DNA from 4 places in the Bradyrhizobium genomosp. III genome. Region 4 is predicted to be linked to each of the others. Evidence: predicted binding sites of a transcription regulator. Region 4 holds the regulator's gene; each other region holds the start of a gene.
The links. The regulator PhoB, encoded in region 4, activates phosphate uptake and scavenging genes when phosphate is short. The targets are predictions, from matches to a motif close to TGTCATNNANCTGTCAT.

Region 1: a site for PhoB is predicted at 1,783-1,799, ahead of IC66_RS0127815 (DUF2794 domain-containing protein). Genes of this name have one in related genera too.
Region 2: a site for PhoB is predicted at 2,574-2,590, ahead of phnC (phosphonate ABC transporter ATP-binding protein). Genes of this name have one in related genera too.
Region 3: a site for PhoB is predicted at 1,951-1,967, ahead of IC66_RS0101900 (DUF47 domain-containing protein). Genes of this name have one in related genera too.

Annotation. Positions count from the first base shown of each region.
Region 1 covers NZ_AJQF01000345.1:1,044-6,657, reverse strand. Annotated here, with positions in the region: gene IC66_RS0127825 (Bax inhibitor-1/YccA family protein) at 1-489, shown strand, start outside; gene IC66_RS0127820 (GNAT family N-acetyltransferase) at 706-1,236, shown strand; gene IC66_RS0127815 (DUF2794 domain-containing protein) at 1,351-1,719, opposite strand; gene IC66_RS0127810 (DUF1223 domain-containing protein) at 2,332-3,108, opposite strand; gene acnA (aconitate hydratase AcnA) at 3,344-5,614, opposite strand, start outside.
Region 2 covers NZ_AJQF01000427.1:3,691-9,304, reverse strand. Annotated here, with positions in the region: gene phnE (phosphonate ABC transporter, permease protein PhnE) at 1-590, opposite strand, end outside; gene phnD (phosphonate ABC transporter substrate-binding protein) at 663-1,598, opposite strand; gene phnC (phosphonate ABC transporter ATP-binding protein) at 1,665-2,474, opposite strand; gene IC66_RS0134105 (transferase hexapeptide repeat family protein) at 2,648-3,319, shown strand; gene IC66_RS0134100 (alpha-D-ribose 1-methylphosphonate 5-triphosphate diphosphatase) at 3,316-4,509, shown strand; gene IC66_RS0134095 (DUF1045 domain-containing protein) at 4,528-5,226, shown strand; gene IC66_RS0134090 (hypothetical protein) at 5,230-5,614, opposite strand, start outside.
Region 3 covers NZ_AJQF01000021.1:15,497-21,110, forward strand. Annotated here, with positions in the region: gene IC66_RS0101890 (branched-chain amino acid ABC transporter permease) at 20-883, shown strand; gene IC66_RS0101895 (branched-chain amino acid ABC transporter permease) at 885-1,853, shown strand; gene IC66_RS0101900 (DUF47 domain-containing protein) at 2,010-2,654, shown strand; gene IC66_RS0101905 (inorganic phosphate transporter) at 2,666-3,673, shown strand; gene sugE (quaternary ammonium compound efflux SMR transporter SugE) at 3,666-3,980, opposite strand; gene IC66_RS0101915 (peptide chain release factor 3) at 4,155-5,614, shown strand, end outside.
Region 4 covers NZ_AJQF01000056.1:17,556-23,169, forward strand. Annotated here, with positions in the region: gene pstB (phosphate ABC transporter ATP-binding protein PstB) at 1-637, shown strand, start outside; gene phoU (phosphate signaling complex protein PhoU) at 649-1,365, shown strand; gene phoB (phosphate regulon transcriptional regulator PhoB) at 1,388-2,095, shown strand; gene IC66_RS0105320 (GcrA family cell cycle regulator) at 2,325-2,837, opposite strand; gene IC66_RS0105325 (aspartate aminotransferase family protein) at 3,293-4,501, shown strand; gene argF (ornithine carbamoyltransferase) at 4,501-5,436, shown strand.

The sequences.
Region 1 (5,614 bases), on a different contig from region 4:
TCGGCGGGCATCAACCGTCTGGCTCCCTCGACCGCCCAGATCCTGTTCTGGGTGTTCGCGGCGCTGATGGGTATCTCGCTGTCGTCGATCTTCCTGGTGTTCACGCACACCTCGATCGTGCGGGTGTTCTTCATCACCGCGGCCACATTCGGTGCGCTGAGCCTCTATGGCTACACCACCAAGCGTGACCTGACCGGCATGGGCTCGTTCCTGTTCATGGGCCTGATCGGCATCATCATCGCGAGCCTGGTGAACCTGTTCCTGGCGAGCTCGATGCTGCAGTTCATCGTGTCGGTGGTCGGCGTGCTGGTGTTCGCAGGCCTCACCGCCTGGGATACCCAGCGGCTGAAGAACGACTACATCTACGGCTACGCCTCGGCCGGCGGGGACATCGCAGAGCGTGCGGCCATCACCGGCGCACTGTCGCTGTACCTGAACTTCATCAACCTGTTCACGCTGCTGCTGCAGCTCCTCGGCCAGCGCGACTAAGCGATAGACCAGGACGAACGGACACGGACCCCGGCCGAAAGGCCGGGGTTTTTGTTTGAGCCTTGGCCTCTCCTCGTCATTGCGAGCCCTTGCGACGAAGCAATCCAGAGTCCCTCCGCGGATGCATTTCTGGATTGCTTCGCTGCGCTCGCAATGACGGGTGTGGCAACACAGTTGCCCCTTTCAGCAGAAGCGGGAAGGCTCTAATCTTGCCCCATGTCCGAACCTGAAATCAGGCCTGCAACCGAGGCCGACCTTCCCGCCATCACCGCCATCTACCAGCAGGCCGTCCGCGAGGGCACCGCGACGTTCGAGCTGGAGCCGCCTGACCTCGTGGAGATGACGCGCCGTTATCGCGCACTGGTCGACGGCGGCTATCCCTATTTCGTCGCCATCCTCGACGGCCGCGTGGCCGGCTATGCCTATGCCGGCGCCTACCGCCCGCGCCCGGCCTACCGCTTCACGGTCGAGAACTCGATCTATCTCGATCCCTCTTTCCACCGCCGCGGTGTCGGATCAAAGCTGCTGGAGCGGCTGGTCGCCGAATGCGAGGCGCGCGGCTTCCGCCAGATGATCGCGGTGATCGGCGATTCCGCCAATGCCGGCTCGATCGGCGTGCACACCAGGGGCGGCTTCAAGATGATCGGCACGCATCCCAATGTCGGGCTGAAATTCGGACGCTGGCTCGATACGGTGATGATGCAGCGCGACCTCGGCGAGGGCGCGAAGACGGTGCCGGGGAAGTAGGCCTCGTAGGGTGGGCAAAGCGTAAGCGTGCCCACCACCATCGACCAGCGATAGAGAAAGAACGTGGGCACGGCGCTGCGCGCCTTTGCCCACCCTACGGCACCGTTTGTGCGGCTATACCACCGCCAGCTTCCGATCGATCACCAGCAGCACGCGCTCCAGCTCGTGGCCGCGGCGCAGGATCAAACCGGTCGCCGAGATCACGCTGTACATGCCCTGCTTGCGCGCCAGCCGCGGATCCTTCTCGATGCGGTAGATCGGCACTTCCGAGGCACGGCGATAGACCGAGAACACGGCGCGATCCCTCAGGAAGTCGATGGCATAATCGCGCCACTCGCCGTCGGCGACCATGCGGCCGTAGAGATTGAGAATACGGTGCAGCTCGAGCCGGTTGAACGTCACCCGGCTCAGTTGCGTCGTCGCCGCGGCGGGGCGCGCCGCCGCGCGCAGCTCGCTCGGATCGGTATCCTCCGACAGACTCATGGAGCGCTTCCTCATCGCACGGCATGACCCGAATCCGCGAAGACCGTCCCCGGAACCTGGATCATGACAGCTGCATGATTGCGCCAACCGGCCAGCGCCGCAAGGGGCTCCTGATTCAACCGGTCGAATCGGTTACGAATCGGAGCACACGCTATGGTGGAACTCCCTCGCGGCAAACCGTCACGGGATCGTTAGCAGGAATCATACTCTCGCCGCTTTTCCGCCTAGCGACTGCCGCCCTGCATTGCGAAAAGACTCACGTGCGTTGACCCGGTCCTTTCGGTTCCGGATTCCTCAGCCCCCAGCCCCCCGGGGTCGAACAGGATCGGGTCTGTACGCGCGACAAGGAGGGCCAACGCAAGTTGGTCCTTTTTTGTTTGTGTCGGGATGTTTCTGACACGACGAAATTCTTCTCTCATCAGCGCCAACAATCTCATCCCTCATCCCGAGAGCCGCGCGTCCTTCGCGCGGCGTCTCGAAGGATCGAGGCCGAGCTGCGTGAGGGAGCCTGCATTGTTCTCACGGCGATGCGAAGCATCGTCCGGTAGACGCGCGCAAGGGCGCGCTCCTCACCATGAGGGTGGCAGTGAGTACGACGCTAGAGAATTGAAATCAGTGCAGCGACGTGTAGGCCGCGCCCAGCATCGTGCCGGGCTTGTCGCGGCTGCCGTCCTGGACATAGACCACCGCGCCGTCGACGCCGTCGCGTGTGAGGTTCTCGATCGGCACCGTCCAGCTTTCTGAACGCCCGGTCCAGTCGCCAACCTTGAGCAGGTTGCGCACCACGTTGTGATAGGTGACCTGCTGTCCGCGATTCTCGCCGCGTGTGATCGCGATCGGGACCGACTTGGCGATCGAGCAGATCCAGACCTCGCCATGCGAGACGGCCGGCTCGTTGCTCGCCGCCACCGACACGTTGATCTGCTTGCCCGCGAGCGACATCGTCACCGGCACGCTCATCACGCCCGTGCCCTTGTCAGCCTTGCCGATCGCGCTCTCGATGCCGGCACGATCGCTGCCGATGACATGGGTGGAGCCGTTGACTACGACCTGCGGCGTGTAGACCTCGCGGTCGCCGCGCATGCGCGAATAAGCACGCTGCCGTGCAGAGAAGCGCGAATCCGCCAGCGTGTCCTTCCAGCCCAGATAGTCCCAATAGTCGATCGGCATGCTCAGCGCGATGATCGACGGGTCTTTGGAGAGATCGCCGATGATCTGGTCGGCGGGCGGGCAGGAGGAGCAGCCCTGCGAGGTAAACAATTCGACGACGGCGCGGGGATCGGCCTCCGCCGGACGGATGACGGCGACGATCGCACAGATGCCGAGAGCTCCCGACCAGAGGGCACCGGACCAACGTGAAACCAGATGAGAAGCCGTCATTGTTGTCATGTCGAACGCCGCACACCATTGCTCGTGGAAAGGGAGATCTTATCGCCGGATGGTCACCGTAGTCTTACGGGGCGCGACACACTCGACCGTCCAGGCCAACCGTCCGAAAGGAGGTTTTCCGCCGGGCGGGCCCATCTGGAGCATGCCGCAAACGCACGAAGGCGGCCTTGTGATAGGCCGCCTTCGTTTAACCTTCTACTCACGTCGCGGTGAGCCACCGTTCACAAATTCGCGCTTAGGCCGCGAGCTTGCGCAGCACGTAGTGCAGGATACCGCCGTTCCGGTAGTAGTCGAGCTCGTCCAGCGTATCGATGCGGCAGAGCAGCGAAACGCGCTGCAGCGAACCGTCGCCGGAGACGATCTCCGCGGTCAGCTTCTGGCGCGGCTTGAGGTCGCCGACCAGGCCACGCAACGTGACCTTCTCGTCGCCCTTGAGGCCGAGCGACGACCAGGAGGTGCCCTCCTCGAAGGTGAGCGGCAGCACGCCCATGCCGACCAGGTTGGAGCGATGGATGCGCTCGAAGCTCTGGCAGATCACGGCGCGCACGCCGAGCAGGCGGGTGCCCTTGGCCGCCCAGTCGCGCGAGGAGCCATTGCCGTATTCGGCACCGGCGAACACCACCAGCGGCACCTGCTCCTGCTGGTACTTCATCGCGGCGTCGTAGATCGACATCTGCTCGCCGTCGGGCCAGTGCTTGGTGAGACCGCCCTCGGGGATGTTGCCGTCCGCGCCCTTCAGCATGAAGTTCTTGATGCGGATGTTGGCGAAGGTGCCGCGCATCATCACTTCATGGTTGCCGCGACGCGTGCCGTACTGGTTGAAGTCGGCGGGACGCACCTGGTGCTCGCTGAGATATTTTCCAGCCGGAGAGGTGAGCTTGATCGAACCGGCCGGCGAGATGTGGTCGGTGGTGATCTTGTCGCCGAACATGGCGAGGATGCGCGCCTCGACGATGTCGGTGACCGGCTCCGGCTCCTTCTTCATGCCGTCGAAATAAGGCGGGTTCTGCACGTAGGTCGAAGACATGTTCCAGCGATAGGTCTCGCTCTCGACGGTCTTGATCTTGCGCCAGTTGGTGTCGCCCTTGAACACGTCGGCGTACTTCTTCTTGAAGATCGACGCGGTCACGAACTTCTTCATGAAGGCGTTGATCTCCTTGGTCGTCGGCCAGATGTCCTTGAGGTACACCGGCTTGCCGTCCTTGCCCTCGCCGAGCGGCTCGACCGCGAGGTTCTTGGTGACGCTGCCCGCGAGCGCGTGGGCGACGACCAGCGGCGGCGAGGCCAGGTAGTTCGCCTGCACGTCCGGCGAGACACGGCCTTCGAAGTTGCGGTTGCCGGAGAGCACAGCCGCGGCGACGATGCCGTTGTCGTTGATCGACTTCGAGATCTCCTCAGGCAGCGGACCTGAATTGCCGATGCAGGTGGTGCAGCCGAAGCCGACCAGGTTGAAGCCGACCTTGTCGAGATCCTTCTGCAGACCGGAATCGGCGAGATAGCCGGCCACGACCTGGCTGCCCGGGGCGAGCGAGGTCTTCACCCACGGCTTGGCCTTGAGGCCCTTCGCAGCGGCGTTGCGCGCCAGGAGGCCCGCGCCGATCAGCACGCTCGGGTTCGAGGTGTTGGTGCAGGAGGTGATGGCGGCGATCACGACGTCGCCGTGGCCGATCTCGAAGTCCTTGCCTTCGACGGCGAAGCGCTTGCTGGGTTCCTCGGCCTTCTTGTACTCGGTGCCGAGCGCAAGCGAGAAGCCTTCGGCGACCGACGGCAGCGCGATGCGGCCTTCGGGACGCTTCGGACCGGCCATCGACGGCACGACGTCGGCGAGATCGAGCGTCAGCGTTTCCGTGAACACCGGATCGGCCGACTTGGCGGTGCGGAACAGCCCTTGCGCCTTGGCGTAGGCCTGCACCAGCGCGACGCGCGGCGCCGCACGGCCGGAGGTCTTGAGATAGTCGATCGCGGCGGCGTCGACCGGGAAGAAGCCGCAGGTCGCGCCGTATTCGGGCGCCATGTTGGCGATGGTCGCCTTGTCGGCGACCGAGAGATTGTCGAGGCCGGGGCCGAAGAACTCGACGAACTTGCCGACCACGCCGAGCTTGCGCAGCATCTGCGTCACGGTGAGCACGAGGTCGGTCGCGGTGACGCCCTCCTTCATCGCGCCCTTCAGCTTGAAGCCGACGACGTTGGGCAGCAGCATCGACAGCGGCTGGCCGAGCATGCAGGCTTCCGCCTCGATGCCGCCGACGCCCCAGCCGAGCACGGCGAGACCATTGACCATGGTGGTGTGGGAGTCGGTGCCGACCAGCGAATCGGGATAGGCGACCTCGAAGGTGCCGGTCTTCTTGCCGACCGTCATCTTCTCCTTCTTGGTCCAGACCGTCTGGGAGAGATATTCGAGATTGACCTGGTGGCAGATGCCGGTGCCGGGCGGCACGACGGAGAAGTTCGAGAACGCCTTCTGGCCCCACTTCAGGAACTCGTAGCGCTCCTGGTTCTGCTTGTA
Region 2 (5,614 bases), on a different contig from region 4:
ATGCCTTCGACCGGCTTCATATCGGCGTTCTCGACGATTTCCGAGAACAGCTTTCCGAGCGCGCCGGTGGAGTGGATCGCGATCGCGAGCACACCCGCCATCGGTCCGAGCCCGAAGGCGATCACGAAGATCAGCGCGAACACGATGCCCGGAACGGTGCGGGCGAATTCGAGCAGGCGCCGGACGACGAAGCGCAGCCAGGGTGCGGGCGAGGTGTTTTCAGCCGCGAAGAAGTTCAGACAAAATGCCAAGGTCGCGCCGATCAGCGTGCCGACATAAGATATCAGCAGCGTCTCGCCGAGCATCTTCAGCCATTTGCGCCAGCCCCAGAGCCACTCGCCGACATCGGTCCAGACGCGCTGGCCGTTGTCGAGCGTGAGGATGCGGTCGAAATAGCTGATGAAATTGCCGAAATAAGTGAACAGCGTGCGCAGATTCACTTCCGCGCCGACCGCGGCGAGAAGCAGCGCGGCGGCGAAGACCGCGATCCCCAACAGCAGGCGGAGCCGCCTGCGCCCGACCGCCTGGCGATAAGCGGCGTTGAGCACGGCAAGCTGCTGCTCGGGGAGGATCGAAACCGCTGTTGTCATCGGCCTGAGCCAAGTTCCGTCAAAGAAAGAGCCGGGTCCCAAGGACCCGGCTCCAGTTACATCGCCCTGAGATCAGGACGCCTTCTTCTTACGCAGCGCATCGACGAACTTGATCAGCTCGATCGTGCCATCCCAATCCTTGGTGGTGGCGGGATGAAAGCCCTTCTTCTGGCCGTCGGAGAGGCGGTCGAACGCGGCCTTGTCCTTGGCCGGCGCGTCGAAGAACGCCTTGGCGATAGCGGCCTTGGCGTCTTCCGGCAGGTCGGAATTGTAGGCATAGGGGCCGTTGATGATCGGCGCCGACTTATGGATGATACGGAAGTCGTCCTTCTTCATCGCCGAGCCGTCGGCATTCTTCAGCATGCCCTTGGTCAGCATCTGCGCCAGCGTGGAATCGTCGTCGCTGGTCCACTGGTTGGCGGCAACGTCGACGGTGCCCTGCGACAGCGCCAGCATCGCGTTCTCGTGACTGCCGGTGAAGACGACCTTGCCGAAATAGCCGTCGGCATCGGGGATGCCCATCTTGTCCAGCTCGAAGCGCGGCACATTGTTGCCGGAGGTCGAGTTCGGATCGACGAGGCCGAGGTTCTTGCCCTTGAGCTGGTCGACGCTCGTGTAGGCGCTGCTCGCCTTGACGAAGAACACCGAATAATAGCCGGTCGAGCCGTCGGCGTTGATGTCGTTGGCGAAGGCGTCGGACTTGACGCCGGTCAGGCGGGCGCGGGCGAACGAGGCCGAGCCATAGCTGGCGATATGGATGTTGCCGGCGCGCTGGCCCTCGATGACGGCGGCGTAGTCGTTGGCGATGCGCAGCGTGACCTTCACGCCCAGTTCCTTGGAGAGATAGCTCACGAAAGGCGCCCAGCGCTCGGTGACGCCGGAGGCGTTCTCGGCCGGGACGACCGCGAAGGTCAGCTCGGGATATTTGGCTTTCCAGTCTTCGGCGGAAGCCGACGAGGCGAAGGCGAGCGCCGCGGCGCCGGCCAGAACGAGTCTACGAGTGATCATGATACCCTCTTCATCGGTTGGGTCGGTTGACGCAAAAGCTTGCAACTCAAACAGGCGCGACGCGGCTCAGGCGGCGGCCGCCGTTCCAAGTGCCGGGACGCCCGCGGGCGCCGGGTCAGGCATGGTGCCCATGACGTCGGCGGCTTCGAGATCGTAAAGCTCGCGCGCGACGTGGTCGGTCAGTGCGGCCGGTGCGCCGTCGAACACGACGCGCCCCGCCGCCATGCCGATCAGGCGGTCGCAATAGCTGCGCGCCAGATCGAGCGAATGCAGATTGCAGATCACGGTGATGCCGAAATGCTTGTTGATGCGCAGCAGCGCATCCATCACGATCTTGGTGTTGCGCGGATCGAGCGATGCGATCGGCTCGTCGGCGAGGATGATGTCGGGCTGCTGCACCAGCGCACGCGCGATCGCGACGCGCTGCTGCTGGCCGCCGGAAAGCTGGTCGGCGCGCTGGGCCGCGAGCGATGCGATATCGAACTGTTCGAGCGCGGACATCGCCAGCGCCTTGTCCTGCTCGGGCCACACTTGCGACAGCGAGCGCCAGGCCGGCATCGTCGCAAGCCTTCCCATCAGGACGTTGGTGAGGACGTCGAGCCGGCCGACCAGGTTGAATTGCTGGAAGATCATGGCTGAGCGCGCCCGCCACTGCCGCAGCTCCTTGCCGCGCAGCGCGGTGACGTTGATGCCGTCGAACAGGATGCGGCCCTGCGTCGGCGTCGCGAGACGATTGATGGTTCGCAGCAGCGTCGACTTGCCGGCGCCGGACCGTCCGATCACACCGACGAAGCCGCCGGAGGAGACTTGAAACGAAGCGTCGTCCACCGCGGCTTTCGCGCCGAAGCGACACGTCAGACCTTCCACCACCAGCATGCAGGACTCCAGATTAGCTGGAGCCAACCGCTAACGCCCGCGCTTGACACTTGTGTGACACGGGCGTTGCACTGCGGCGATGCTACACACCTCATCCCCTGTCATCGCCGCGTCATGACATCGTCATCAAGCCGCTCGAAGAGGAACGCCCGCCCTCGCGCTCCGGATGCAACATGGCCGCCAAAACTCTTTCGGTCCAGCCGACCATCGATCCCTCGGCCAAACTGCATGAGACCAGGCTCGGCGCCTATACCGAGGTCGGCGCGCGCACCATCCTGCATGAAGTGGCGATGGGCGATTACTCCTATGTCGTGAACGATTCCCAGATCACCTACACCACCATCGGAAAGTTCTGCTCGATCGCGGCCATGACGCGCATCAATCCCGGCAATCATCCGATGCACCGCGCGACCCAGGCGCATTTCACCTATCGCTCGAGCGCCTACTTCGAAGGCGAGAGCGACGACGCCGAATTCTTCGACTGGCGGCGCCAGCATCACGTCCATATCGGCCACGACGTCTGGATCGGCCACGGCGCGATCGTGCTGCCGGGCCGCAACATCGGCACCGGCGCGGTGATCGCGGCCGGCGCCATCGTCACCAAGGACGTGCCGGCCTACGCCATCGTCGCCGGCAATCCGGCCCGCATCGTGCGGCGGCGTTTCTCCGAGGAGATCGCCGGAAGGCTCGCGCGGCTCGCCTGGTGGGACTGGGATCACGACAAGTTGCGTGAAGCCCTGCCCGATTTCCGCAAGCTCGGGATTGAAGATTTTCTTGCGACATACGAAGCAGGGGCGGCTCCCCTGACCAGATCCCTTACCAGCAAACGAAACGCGGTCGCGTGACAGACATTTTCCTTGAAGGCGGCCGGGCCCTGACCGGCGCCGAATTCGTCGAAACGTCATTGGCGGTGTCGGGACAGGACATCGCGCAGATCGATGCCTCACGGGGCCGGGCGCGGCTGATAATCGATTCACGCAACCTGCTGGTGCTGCCCGGCATCGTCGATCTGCATGGCGATGCCTTCGAGCGGCAGATGATGCCGCGCGCCGGTGTCGACTTCCCGATCGACGTCGCGCTCGCCGACAGCGATCGCCAGGCGATCAGCAACGGCATCACCACCGTCTTTCACGCCACCACCTGCTCGTGGGAGCCGGGCCTGCGCAGCGCCGATAACGCGCGCGGCCTGATGGAGGCCATCGAGCGGCAGCGTCCGCAATTCGCCGCGGACACCCGCTTCCATCTGCGGCACGAGACCTACAATCTCGGCGCCGAGGCCGAGATCAGCGAGTGGCTCGACGAAGGCCGGGTCGACCTGTTCGCTTTCAACGACCACATGGACGGCACGGTCGCCGACATGGCCAAGCCGCGCAAGCGCAACCGCATGGTGGAGCGCACCGGGCTGTCAGCTGAGGAATTTGACCGGCTGGTCGAACGCGTGGTCTCGCGCGCCGACGAAGTGCCGGCTTCGGTTGCGCGGCTGGCCGCTGTGGCGCGCGCAGCCGACGTGCGGATGCTCTCGCACGACGATGCGACGCCGGCGATGCGCCAGGAGTTTCGCGAGCTCGGCGCTGACATCGCGGAGTTTCCGATCAACGAGGAGACGGCACGGGCGGCAGCAAGCCACGGCGATGCCATCGTCTACGGCGCGCCCAACGTTGTGCGCGGCGGCAGCCACACCGGCTGGACGAAGGCCTCCGACATGATCGCCAAGGGGCTCTGCTCGGTGCTGGCGTCGGACTATTATTATCCCGCGCAGCTGCTCGCCGCGTTCCGCCTCGCCGCCGATGGCGTGCTGCCGCTGACGGAAGCCTGGAATCTGGTCTCCGCCGGGCCGGCGCGTGCCACCGGCCTTGCCGATCGCGGCGTGCTCGCGGAAGGTCGCCGCGCCGACATTCTGCTGGTCGACGACAGCGTGAAGCTGCGGCCGCGGCTGATCGCGGTGATCGCAGGCGGAAAGCTCGTCCATCTCACCGATGCGACGCGGCTGCTCACTGCTGTGGCGACGCCGCGCGAGGCTGTCGTCGCGGCCTAAATTGGTTATGCTGAGGCGATGACAGGTTTTCCCCGCTACGCGATCTATTTTGCCGCCGGCAGTGACAGCGCGCTGTCCCGCTTCGGCGCCGAGTTGCTCGGCTACGATGCCTACACCGGCAACGAATTGCCGTTCCCGCGTGATGCGCTGCATGTCGCGCCGGACTGGCGCGACGTCAGCGCCGATCCACGCAAATACGGCTTTCACGCCACGCTGAAGGCGCCGATGGCGCTCGTATCAGACAGGACCGAAGCGGAACTGATGGCCGCCTGCGCCGCATTCGCCGGCAAATCGCGGCCGCTTGCCGTGATCCGGCCCGTGGTCGATGCCATCAGCGGCTTCATCGCCGTCATTCCGGCCGAGCCGGTCGAGGCGCTCCAGCAGCTCGCCGCCGATTGCGTCCGCGAATTCGACTCGTTTCGCGCCGCGCTGTCGGCGGGCGATCGGGCGCGGCGCAAACCCGAGAAACTCAGCGAGCGGCAGCGCGACTATCTCGACCGTTGGGGCTACCCTTACGTGATGGAAGAATTCCGCTTCCACATGACGCTGACGGGGCGGCTGGATGCCGAGCGCCGCGGACCGATCCTGGAGATGCTGAGGCCGCGGTTTGCGACGCTCGGTCTCGATACGCTGGCGATCGACCGCATCGCGCTATTTCGGCAGGATGATGCGGCGGCAAGATTCCACATCGTCGACGAGTGGCCTCTGGCGCGATAGACCTCAGCGCCAGCTCGCAAGATTCAAGGCGAGCGCCACCGCGCCAACCAGAACGAGGCTGGCCGCCCAGACTGCATCCAGATTGAACCAGCTTCGCGAGACGAACCTCAATCCAAGATGGCGGTAGACCAGCCACGCCAGACATCCGCCGGCGCCGACCATGGCGGCAACATGCACCAGGGACACCAGCACCGCCATCCCCAGACTTGTCTTCATCAGCGCGCCCGCCGCTTCATGGCCGGCATCGAATTCGAAGGCCTGGCAGAGCCCGAGATAGATCGGCACGAGCATCAAGGCGGCGCCGTGAGCGATGGCGACGGCAAATGACCAGAGCGCCAATTGCGTCGGCGGAATTCGTGCCAGCGCGCGGGGATGACGCCGCGCGATC
Region 3 (5,614 bases), on a different contig from region 4:
GGGACCGGGTGCGGGATCGATGCAGGCTCTATACGCTCAGCTACTGGTGGGACTGATCAACGGCTCGTTCTACGCGCTGCTCAGTCTCGGGCTTGCCGTGATTTTCGGCATGCTCAACATCATCAATTTCGCCCATGGCGCGCTCTACATGATGGGCGCCTTCGTTGCTTATTTCCTGTTGAGCCTCGGCGGCATCAACTACTGGTGGGCGCTGCTGATCGCACCCGTGATCGTCGGCATCTTCGGCATGATCCTGGAAAGGACCATGCTGCAATGGCTGACCGGGCTCGACCATCTCTACGGCCTGCTCCTGACCTTCGGCATCGCGCTGATCGTGCAGGGCGTGTTCCAGAACTATTTCGGCTCCTCCGGTCTGCCTTACGCCATTCCGGACCAGCTCAAGGGCGGCATGAATCTGGGCTTCATGTTCTTGCCGATCTATCGCGGCTGGGTGGTCGTGTTCTCGCTGGTCGTGTGTCTGGCGACCTGGTTCCTGATCGAGAAGACCCAGCTCGGCGCTTACCTGCGCGCCGCCACCGAAAATCCGACGTTGGTGCGCGCCTTCGGCATCAACGTGCCGCGCATGATCACGCTGACCTATGGTCTCGGCGTCGGCCTTGCCGCGCTCGCGGGCGTGCTCTCGGCGCCGATCAACCAGGTGCGGCCGCTGATGGGCGCCGACCTCATCATCGTCGTGTTCGCGGTGGTCGTGATCGGCGGCATGGGTTCGATCATGGGCTCCATCATCACCGGCTTCGCGCTGGGCGTGATCGAGGGTCTGACCAAGTATTTCTATCCCGAGGCCTCCAACACCGTCGTGTTCGTGCTGATGGTGCTGGTGCTCTTGGTGAAGCCAACGGGATTGACGGGAAGGGCGGCCTGATATGACAACCCTGACGGACGACACGCTGCCGGTGACCCCTCGCGCGATGCGCGACGAGATGATCGCTTTCGTCGTGATGGCGCTGCTGCTGGCGTCGGTGCCATTCACGGGCGTCTACCCGTTCTTCGTGATGCAGGCGCTGTGCTTTGCGCTGCTCGCCTGCGCCTTCAATCTGCTGATCGGCTATGGCGGCCTGTTGTCGTTCGGCCACGCCATGTTCCTGGGGACCGCCGGCTATTGCTGCGCGCATGCGCTGAAAGTGTGGGCGCTGCCGCCCGAGCTCGGCATCCTCGTCGGCATCGCCGCGGCTTTCGTGCTCTCGCTCATCACCGGCTACATCTCGATCCGCCGCCAGGGCATCTATTTCTCGATGATCACGCTGGCGCTGTCGCAGCTGCTGTACTTCATCTACCTCCAGGCCCCGTTCACCCACGGTGAGGACGGCATCCAGGGCATCCCGCAGGGACACATGTTCGGCGTGTTCGATCTGTCCAAGCCGACGGTGCTCTATTACGTCGTGCTGGTGGGGTTCCTCGCCGGCTTCCTGCTGATCTTCCGTGTCATCAACTCGCCGTTCGGCGAGGTGCTGAAGGCGATCCGGGAGAATGAACCGCGGGCGATTTCGCTCGGCTACCGGACCGACCAGTACAAGTTCCTGGCCTTCGTGCTGTCGGGAACCCTAGCCGGTTTTGCCGGTGCGCTGAAGGTGTTCGTGGCGCAGAACGCCTCGCTCACCGACGTCCATTGGTCGATGTCGGGCGAGGTCGTGCTGATGACGCTGGTTGGCGGCCTTGGAACCATCTTCGGCCCCGTGGTCGGTGCGTTCGCGATCATCGCCATGCAGCAATATCTCGCCGGCTTCGGCCAGTGGGTGACGGTAATCCAGGGCTCGATCTTCGTAATCTGCGTGCTCACCTTCCGCCGCGGCGTCATCGGCGAAATCGCGCATTACTTCCGGCGATCGCTCTAAGTAGCTGATTCAAAAGTGTTTTACTGCCCGCCTGAAAGCGGTGGATGATCCGGCTCCGCGGGCGTGAGATGACACGCGCGCGGATCGAAAATGGTCTATGACAGTTTCATGACGGCCCGACAGGGCCGGGCCATTTCCAACCGGTAGCCTACCCCCATGATGCGATGGTTTCGTGCTTTCCTTCCCAAGGAAGAACGGTTCTTTGACCTGTTCGACCGGCATGCCCAGACGGTGATCCAGGGCTCCATCGCGCTCCAGGGTATGCTGAACGGGGGCGAGGAGACGCCGGTCTATTGCCAGCGCGTCAACCAGTTCGAGAATGATGCCGACAACATCACCCGAGAGGTGCTGACGGCGGTGCGCCGCACCTTCATCACCCCGTTCGACCGCGGCGACATCAAGAACCTGATCACGTCGATGGACGACGCCATCGACCAGATGCAGCAGACGGCCAAGGCGGTGATGCTGTTCGAGGTCCGCACCTTCGAGCCGCCCATGCGCGAGATCGGCGGGCTTCTGATCGAATGCGCCAATCTGGTCGGCCGCGCGCTGCCGCTGATGCAGTCGATCGGCCCGAATGTCGCCATGCTGACCGCGATCACGGAGGAGCTCGGCAAGCTCGAGGGCCGCGTCGACGATCTCCACGACATCGGCTTGAAGGAGCTGTTCCTCAAGCATCGCGACGGCAATGCGATGGACTTCATCGTCGGCGTCGAGATCTACGACCACCTCGAGAAGGTGGCGGATCGCTTCGACGACGTTGCGAACGAGATCAACAGCATCGTCATCGAGCAAGTTTAGGACAGGCCGCTGTGGATGCCGCGTTGGGTCTTCCCCTCCTGGTCGGCTTGATCGCCGTCGCGCTGCTGTTCGATTTCCTGAACGGCCTGCACGATGCCGCCAATTCGATCGCGACCATTGTCTCGACCCGCGTGCTGCGACCGCAATTCGCGGTATTCTGGGCCGCGTTCTTCAATTTCGTCGCCTTCATGGTGTTCGGCCTGCACGTTGCCCAGACCATCGGCACCGGCATCATCGATCCCTCGATCGTCGATGCCCAGGTGATCTTCGCGGCCCTGGTCGGCGCCATCGTCTGGAACCTCGTGACCTGGGCGCTCGGCATCCCGTCCTCGTCGTCGCATGCGCTGATCGGCGGGCTCGTCGGCGGCGGCATGGCCAAGGCCGGGATCTCGGCTGCGGTGTGGAGCGGATTGACCAAGACGGTGCTGGCGATCGTGCTGTCGCCGCTGATCGGCTTCCTGCTCGCGATGATGCTGGTGGCGATCGTGTCCTGGGCCTCGGTGCGCTCGACGCCTTTCGCGGTCGATCGCGCCTTCCGTATCCTGCAATTCGCCTCCGCCTCGCTCTATTCGCTCGGCCATGGCGGTAACGATGCGCAGAAGACCATGGGCATCATCGCGGTGCTGCTCTATTCGCAGGGCCATCTGGGCAGCGACTTCTCGGTGCCGTTCTGGGTGGTGCTGTCCTGCCAGGCGGCGATGGCGCTGGGCACCCTGATGGGCGGCTGGCGCATCGTCCGCACCATGGGCCTGCGCATCACCAAATTGACCCCGATGCAGGGCTTTTGCGCCGAGACCGGCGGGGCCGCGACTTTGTTCATGGCAACCTATCTCGGGGTTCCCGTCTCCACCACGCACACCATCACCGGCGCCATCGTCGGCGTCGGTGCCGCCCGCCGCGTCTCGGCGGTGCGCTGGAACGTTGCCAGCTCGATCGTCTACGCCTGGGTGATCACGATCCCGGCCTCGGCCATCGTGGCGGCGCTGACCTGGTGGGCGGTCAAGATCTTCGTCAAGTAACGAGCTTCAGCCCGACGATCCCGGCGACGATCAGCCCGATGCTGGCAAGACGGAGGGCCGTGGCCGGCTCGCCGAACAGGATGATGCCCAGTGTTGCGGTGCCGACCGCGCCGATGCCGGTCCAGACCGCATAGGCGGTTCCAACGGGCAGGGATTTGAGCGCGAGCCCGAGCAGGATGACGCTGCCGGCCATGGCCACGAGCGTGACGACGGACGGAACAAGCCTGGTAAAGCCCTCGGTGTATTTCAGGCCGATCGCCCAGGTGATCTCGAGAAGGCCCGCGACGAACAGGATGCTCCAGGCCATGACGACCCTCCATTCAAGGCAGGGTCGTCCCCGCGGCTAACGTGCTGATGGGCTGGGGAGGCCGTCCTCCCCCAAGGCCAGTATGGCCAAGGCCGATATGGGGCTGGCCGGGGGGCTCCGCAATCACCAAATGAGGCTTGATCAGGCCCGTTTTCCCTGCCACACGCTCCCGCCATGTCCGACATCGCCATCACCACAGCCGAATCGCCGGCCCGTTCCCCGCTTGCCGCCGAAGTGGCGCGGCGGCGCACGTTTGCGATCATCTCCCATCCCGACGCCGGCAAGACCACGCTGACCGAAAAGCTGCTGCTGTTCGGCGGCGCCATCAATCTCGCCGGCCAGGTCAAGGCCAAGGGCGAGCGGCGCAACACGCGATCGGACTGGATGAAGATCGAGCGCGAGCGCGGCATCTCGGTCGTGACCTCGGTGATGACCTTCGAGTTCGAGGGCCTCGTGTTCAACCTCCTGGACACGCCGGGCCACGAGGACTTTTCGGAAGATACCTATCGCACCCTCACGGCGGTCGATTCCGCCGTGATGGTGATCGACGCCGCCAAGGGCATCGAGGCGCGCACCCGAAAGCTGTTCGAGGTGTGTCGTCTTCGGGATATCCCGATCATCACCTTCATCAACAAGATGGATCGCGAGAGCCGCGACGTGTTCGAGCTGCTCGACGAGATCGAGAAGACGCTGGCGCTCGACACCACGCCGATGACTTGGCCGGTCGGACGCGGCCGCGACTTCCTCGGCACCTACGACGTCGTCAATGGCGGCGTGCGCCTGCTCGAAGGCGGCGGCGCCAAGACCGGCGCGGCGCAGCAGATCGAGATCGCCGAGCTCGCCAAGCTCAACGCCAATCTCGACGTCTCCGCGGTCAAGGACGAGCTCGAGCTCGTCACCGAAGCGTCAAAACCGTTCGAGCTCGACGCGTTCCGCGAGGGCCACCTGACGCCGGTCTATTTCGGCAGCGCGCTGCGCAATTTCGGCGTCGGCGATCTCCTGGAAGGCCTTGGCAAGTTCGCGCCCGAGCCGCGCGCGCAGGACAGCGACCAGCGCAAGGTCGAGGCCACCGATCCGCGCATGAGCGCCTTCGTGTTCAAGATCCAGGCCAATATGGATCCGAACCACCGCGACCGCATCGCCTTTGCGCGCCTCTGCTCGGGCAAGCTCAGCCGCGGCATGAAGGCCAAGCTGGTGCGCACCGGCAAGAGCATGCCGCTGTCGAGCCCGCAATTCTTCTTCGCGCAGGACCGTTCGGTCGCGGATGAAGCCTTCGCCGGCGACGTCGTCGGCATTCCCAATCACGGCACGCTGCGCATCGGCGACACGCTGACCGAAGGCGAGGATTTCAACTTCGTCGGGGTGCCGAGCTTTGCGCCGGAAATCGTTCGCCGCGTCCGTCTCACCGACGCGATGAAGGCTAAGAAGCTGAAGGAAGCGCTTCAGCAGATGTCGGAAGAGGGCGTGGTGCAGGTGTTCCGCCCGCGCGACGGAGCGCCGGCGCTGGTGGGTGTCGTCGGCGCGCTCCAGCTCGACGTGCTGAAGGCGCGGCTGGAGGCCGAGTATTCATTGCCGGTCGAGTTCGAGGTCAGCGAATTCCAGCTCGCGCGCTGGGTCTCCTCGGAGGACCGCAA
Region 4 (5,614 bases):
CTGCGGCAAGTCGACCCTGCTGCGCATCTTCAACCGGATGTACGACCTCTATCCGGGCCAGCGCGCCACCGGCCAGCTCATGCTGGACCAGACCAACATCCTCGACCCCAGGCTCGACCTCAATCTGCTGCGCGCCCGGGTCGGCATGGTGTTCCAGAAGCCGACGCCGTTCCCGATGACGATCTACGAGAACATCGCCTTCGGCATCCGCCTCTACGAGAAGATCTCGAAGTCCGAGATGGACGACCGCGTCGAGAAGGCGCTGCGCGGCGGCGCGCTGTGGAACGAGGTCAAGGACAAGCTCAACGCCTCCGGCCTGTCGCTCTCCGGCGGCCAGCAGCAGCGCCTGTGCATCGCCCGCACCGTCGCGGTGCGGCCCGAGGTGATTCTGTTCGACGAGCCCTGCTCGGCGCTCGATCCGATCTCGACCGCCAAGGTCGAGGAGCTGATCCAGGAGCTGTCCGAGAACTACACGATCGCGATCGTCACGCACAACATGCAGCAGGCGGCGCGCGTCTCCGACAAGACCGCCTTCATGTATCTCGGCGAGCTGATCGAGTTCGACGACACCAGCAAGATCTTCACGTCGCCGAGCGACCGGCGCACGCAGGATTACATCACCGGCCGGTTCGGCTGAGGAGACGCGACATGGGTACTGAACATACCGCAAAAGCTTTCGACACCGACCTCCAGGAGCTCACCCGCCTGGTCGCCGAGATGGGCGGCATCGCCGAACGCATGATCGTCGATTCCGTCGGCGCGCTGATCCGCCGCGACGTCGCGCTCGGCCAGCGCGTCGTCACCATCGATGCCGAGCTCGACGCGCTGCAGAAGCGCATCGAGGAACGCGCGGTGCTCACCATCGCCCGCCGCCAGCCGATGGCGGTGGATTTGCGCGAGATCGTCGGCGCCATGCGCGTTGCGACCGACCTCGAGCGCATCGGCGACCTCGCCAAGAACATGGGCAAGCGCGTCGCCGCGCTGGAGACCGACTTCCATCCGCTGAAACTGTTCCGCGGCCTGGAGCACATGACCGACCTCGTGCAGCAGCAGGTCAAGTCGGTGCTGGACGCCTATGCCGCACATGATCTGCCGGCGGCGATGGCGGTGTGGAAGGGCGACGAGGAAGTCGACGCGATCTGCACCTCGCTGTTCCGCGAGCTCCTCACCTACATGATGGAGGATCCGCGCAACATCTCGTTCTGCATCCATCTGATGTTCTGCGCCAAGAACATCGAGCGGATCGGCGACCACGCCACCAACATCGCCGAGACCGTGTTCTACATGATCGAAGGCCAGGCGATCACCGACAAGCGGCCGAAGGGCGACATGACCACCTTCGCCACGACGGTCCCGAATACCTGAAGACTCAAGGAGCGACGACCCGATGGGCGCACGCATTATGGTGGTTGAGGACGAGGAAGCTCTCACCGAGCTGCTTCGCTACAACCTCGAAGGCGACGGCTATGACGTCGAGACGGTGATGCGCGGCGACGACGCCGACACCCGCCTCAAGGAGCACATCCCGGACCTGATCGTGCTCGACTGGATGCTGCCGGGCCTGTCGGGCATCGAGCTGTGCCGGCGGCTGCGGACCCGTTCCGACACCAAGCAGCTGCCGATCATCATGCTCACCGCGCGCGGCGAGGAGAGCGAGCGGGTGCGGGGACTTGCGACCGGCGCCGACGACTACATCGTCAAGCCGTTCTCGGTGCCGGAGCTTTTGGCGCGCGTGAAGGGCCTGCTTCGCCGCGCCAGTCCTGAGCGACTCGCGACAGTGCTGGCCTATGGCGACATCGAGCTCGACCGCGACAAGCGTCGCGTGGCGCGCTCGGGCCGGCCGATCGATCTCGGTCCGACCGAATATCGCCTGCTGGAGTTCTTCCTGGAGCATCCGGGCCGCGTGTTCTCGCGCGAGCAGCTGCTCGACAGCGTCTGGGGCCGCGACATCTACATCGACGAGCGCACCGTCGACGTCCATATCGGCCGCCTGCGCAAGCTGCTCAATCTCGGCCGCGAGCAGGACCCGATCCGCACCGTCCGCGGCGCCGGCTACGCGCTCGACGATCGGTTCGCGAAGGCGGAGCAGACGTAAGGTTTGCAGGCGTTGGGGTTTGGTGGGCTGCCGCCACATTCTCCGGTGTCGTCCCTGCGAAAGCAGGGACCCATAACCACAGGCAGTGGTTTGGCGAAGACTCGGAGTGACCATCTCGCGCAACAACAGCGCCCTGTGGTTATGGATCCCCGCGTTCGCGGGGATGACACCGAGTTGGTTGAGGCGCCGTCGTGTGACGGCTGCCGTCTTTGCGATCAGCTAAATCCGCTCACCGCGGACCCGGCTTTGCCGGGGCACGCCGGCGATCCGCCGCCGGCTGATACGCCACGCGCGAGTGCTGGGCGCAGTAGGGCAGGCCGGACAGCGCCCTGCCGCCGCAGAAGAAGAAATCCGGGCTGGAGGGATCGCCGACCGGCCAATGGCAGGTGGCCTCGTTCAGCTCGAGCAGCGACAGCCGCTGGCTCATTGGCACCACGTTGTCGTAGGTGACCGGTTCGGCCTCCACCTCGACCTCGAAGGCCTGCGCCAGCGCGGTGTTGCCGCGCGCAATGGGGCGGGTCACCCGCATCATGTGCTGCGCGGGACGCGCCTTGCGCGGCCGGGGCGCTGCCGATGAAGGGCTCTTGGCACGGCCGGACAGACCGAGCCTGTGCACTTTGCCGATCACGGCATTGCGGGTCACATTGCCGAGTTCAGCTGCGATCTGGCTGGCCGAAAGTCCGGCCTCCCAGAGCTTTTTCAGCTGCTCGACGCGATCGTCGGACCAGGTCAAAACCGTCATTGCACCCTTTCCCTCGCTACGCGCCGCCATCCTGGGGCCTCGCAGCGATTGCCTAAGCCTTCAAAAACCCGTGCCGTCAGAATCCCTTAAGGCTCGCCGGGCGCGTGACTGACGCCCGAACGTTTACGCCGGTACAAGAGGACTCTTGGGATCAGAACCGCTGCACGAGATGTCGTATCTGACAATCCAAACGCTACAATATGGCGTGACTCCCGCGCAAGAGTCCGCCGACTCGCTTCCACATGTTCCGTGGTGAAAACCCGCAAAATCGGCACCGCAAGACTACGGATTCAGCGTTTCGCGAGGCTTTCCGGGCGGCATTGACACCCGTCTTGCCAGGCATAAGATAGTCGCGCGTGCCGCCCTTAAAAGGCGGCACGTTTCGTTTTCCGGGCCGGTCGATGGTGCGTTGCGCAATGCACGCGTCACACCGTCCGCAACATTCAAGTGACATCATGACTAACAGCGCAGCGCCGCATTTGCTCCCCGTTTTCGCCAGAGCCGACCTCGGCTTCGAGCGCGGCGAAGGCTGCTGGCTGATCGCGACCAATGGCGATCGCTATCTCGATTTCACCTCGGGCGTGGCTGTGAATGCGCTCGGCCATTGCCACCCGCATCTGATCAAGGCGCTGCAGGAGCAGGCGACGAAGCTCTGGCACATGTCGAACCTGTTCCAGAGCCCGGATGGCGAGAAGCTCGCCAACCGGCTCTGCAACGAGAGCTTTGCCGACTTCGTGTTCTTCTGCAATTCGGGCGCCGAAGCGCTGGAGGGTGTGATCAAGCTGGTCCGCCATCATCACTTCTCCAAGGGTCATCCGGAACGTTATCGCATCATCACCTTCGAAGGCGCCTTTCACGGCCGTACGCTGGCGACGCTCGCCGCGACCGGATCTGCAAAATATCTCGAAGGCTTTGGCCCGCCCATGGATGGCTTCGACCAGGTGCCGCATGGCGATATCGAGGCCGTCAAGAAGGCGATCGGCCCGCACACCGCCGGCATCCTGATCGAGCCGATCCAGGGCGAGGGCGGCGTGCGCTCGGCAACGCCGACCTTCCTCAAGGCGTTGCGCCAGCTCTGCGACGAGAAGGGCCTGCTGCTCGCCTTCGACGAGGTGCAGACCGGCATGGGCCGCAGTGGCGATCTGTTCGCCTATCGGCGCACCGGCGTCACGCCGGACGTGATGTCGCTGGCGAAGGCGCTTGGCGGCGGCTTCCCGATCGGCGCGGTGCTGGCGACCGCGGATGCGGCCGCCGGCATGGGCCCCGGCTCGCACGGCTCGACCTTCGGCGGCAATCCGCTGGCGATCTCCGCGGCCAATGCGGTGCTCGACGTCATGCTCAAGCCCGGCTTCTTCGACCACGTGCAGAGAATGTCGCTGCTGCTGAAGCAGAAGCTTGCCTCCGTGATCGACCGTCATCCCGATGTCGTCAGCGAAGTGCGCGGCGAAGGCCTTCTGATCGGCATCAAGGCCGTGGTGCCCTCCGGCGATCTGGTCGCGGCACTGCGTCACGAAAAGCTGCTCACCGTCGGGGCCGGCGACAATGTCGTGCGTTTCCTGCCGCCGCTGATCGTGACCGAAGCCGAGATCGAGGACAGCGTCGGGCGGCTTGAGCGCGCCTGCGCCGCAATCTCGTCCAGCCAGACCAAGCGGGCGGCAAGCTGATGAGCAAGTCCCCCAATAAAACTCCAAAGCACTTCCTCGATATCAACGAGCTGCCGCTGTCGGAGCTCAAGCGCATGCTTGCAGCTTCGTCCGCGATGAAGGCGAAGCAGAAGGCGCAGCAGCCGGTCAGGCCGCTCGAAGGCAAGACGCTGGCGATGATCTTCGAGCGCCCGTCGACCCGGACACGCGTGTCGTTCGACGTCGCGATGCGTCAGCTCGGCGGCGAGCCCATCATGCTCACCGGTGCCGAGATGCAGCTCGGCCGCGGCGAGACCATCGCCGACACCGCGCGCGTGCTGTCGCGCTATGTCGATGCCATCATGATCCGCATCCTCAACCACGACGCGTTGCTGGAGCTCGCGGCCAACGCCACCGTGCCGGTCATCAACGGCCTGACGCGGCGCTCGCATCCCTGCCAGGTGATGGCCGACCTCATGACCTATGAGGAGCATCGCGGCCCGATCGAGGGCAAGACGGTGGCCTGGACCGGCGACGACAACAACGTGCTGGCGTCCTGGGCTCACGCCGCCGAGCGCTTCAAGTTCCAGCTCAATGTCGCAACCCCGCCGGAGCTCGCGCCGAAAAAAGCGATGCGCGACTTCATCAAGGCGACCGGCGCGCCGATCATGCTCGGCACCGATCCGGAGGCCGCCGTGCGCGGCGCCGACTGCGTCGTCACCGACACCTGGGTGTCGATGGGCGACAAGGAAGGCGAGCATCGCCACAACGTGCTCAAGCCCTATCAGGTCAACGGCAAGCTGATGTCGCTGGCCAAGCCCGACGCGCTGTTCATGCACTGCCTGCCCGCCCATCGCGGCGAGGAGGTCACCGATGAAGTGATCGACGGTCCGCAATCGGTCGTGTTCGACGAGGCCGAAAACCGCCTGCATGCGCAGAAGGGCATTCTGGCCTGGTGTTTTGACGCGGTGAAGTAGCTTCGCTGGAGGCCCGGCGATCACCTCACATACGGTGTCGTCCCGGACAAGCGCAGCTTCTGGCAACGCGTAGCGTTGTCCAGAACGGAGCGCCGATCCGGGACCCATAGCCACAGGACTGAGTTTGGCGAGGACTCGGAGTTGTCAGCTCGCGCCATCACGTCATCCCGTGGTTATG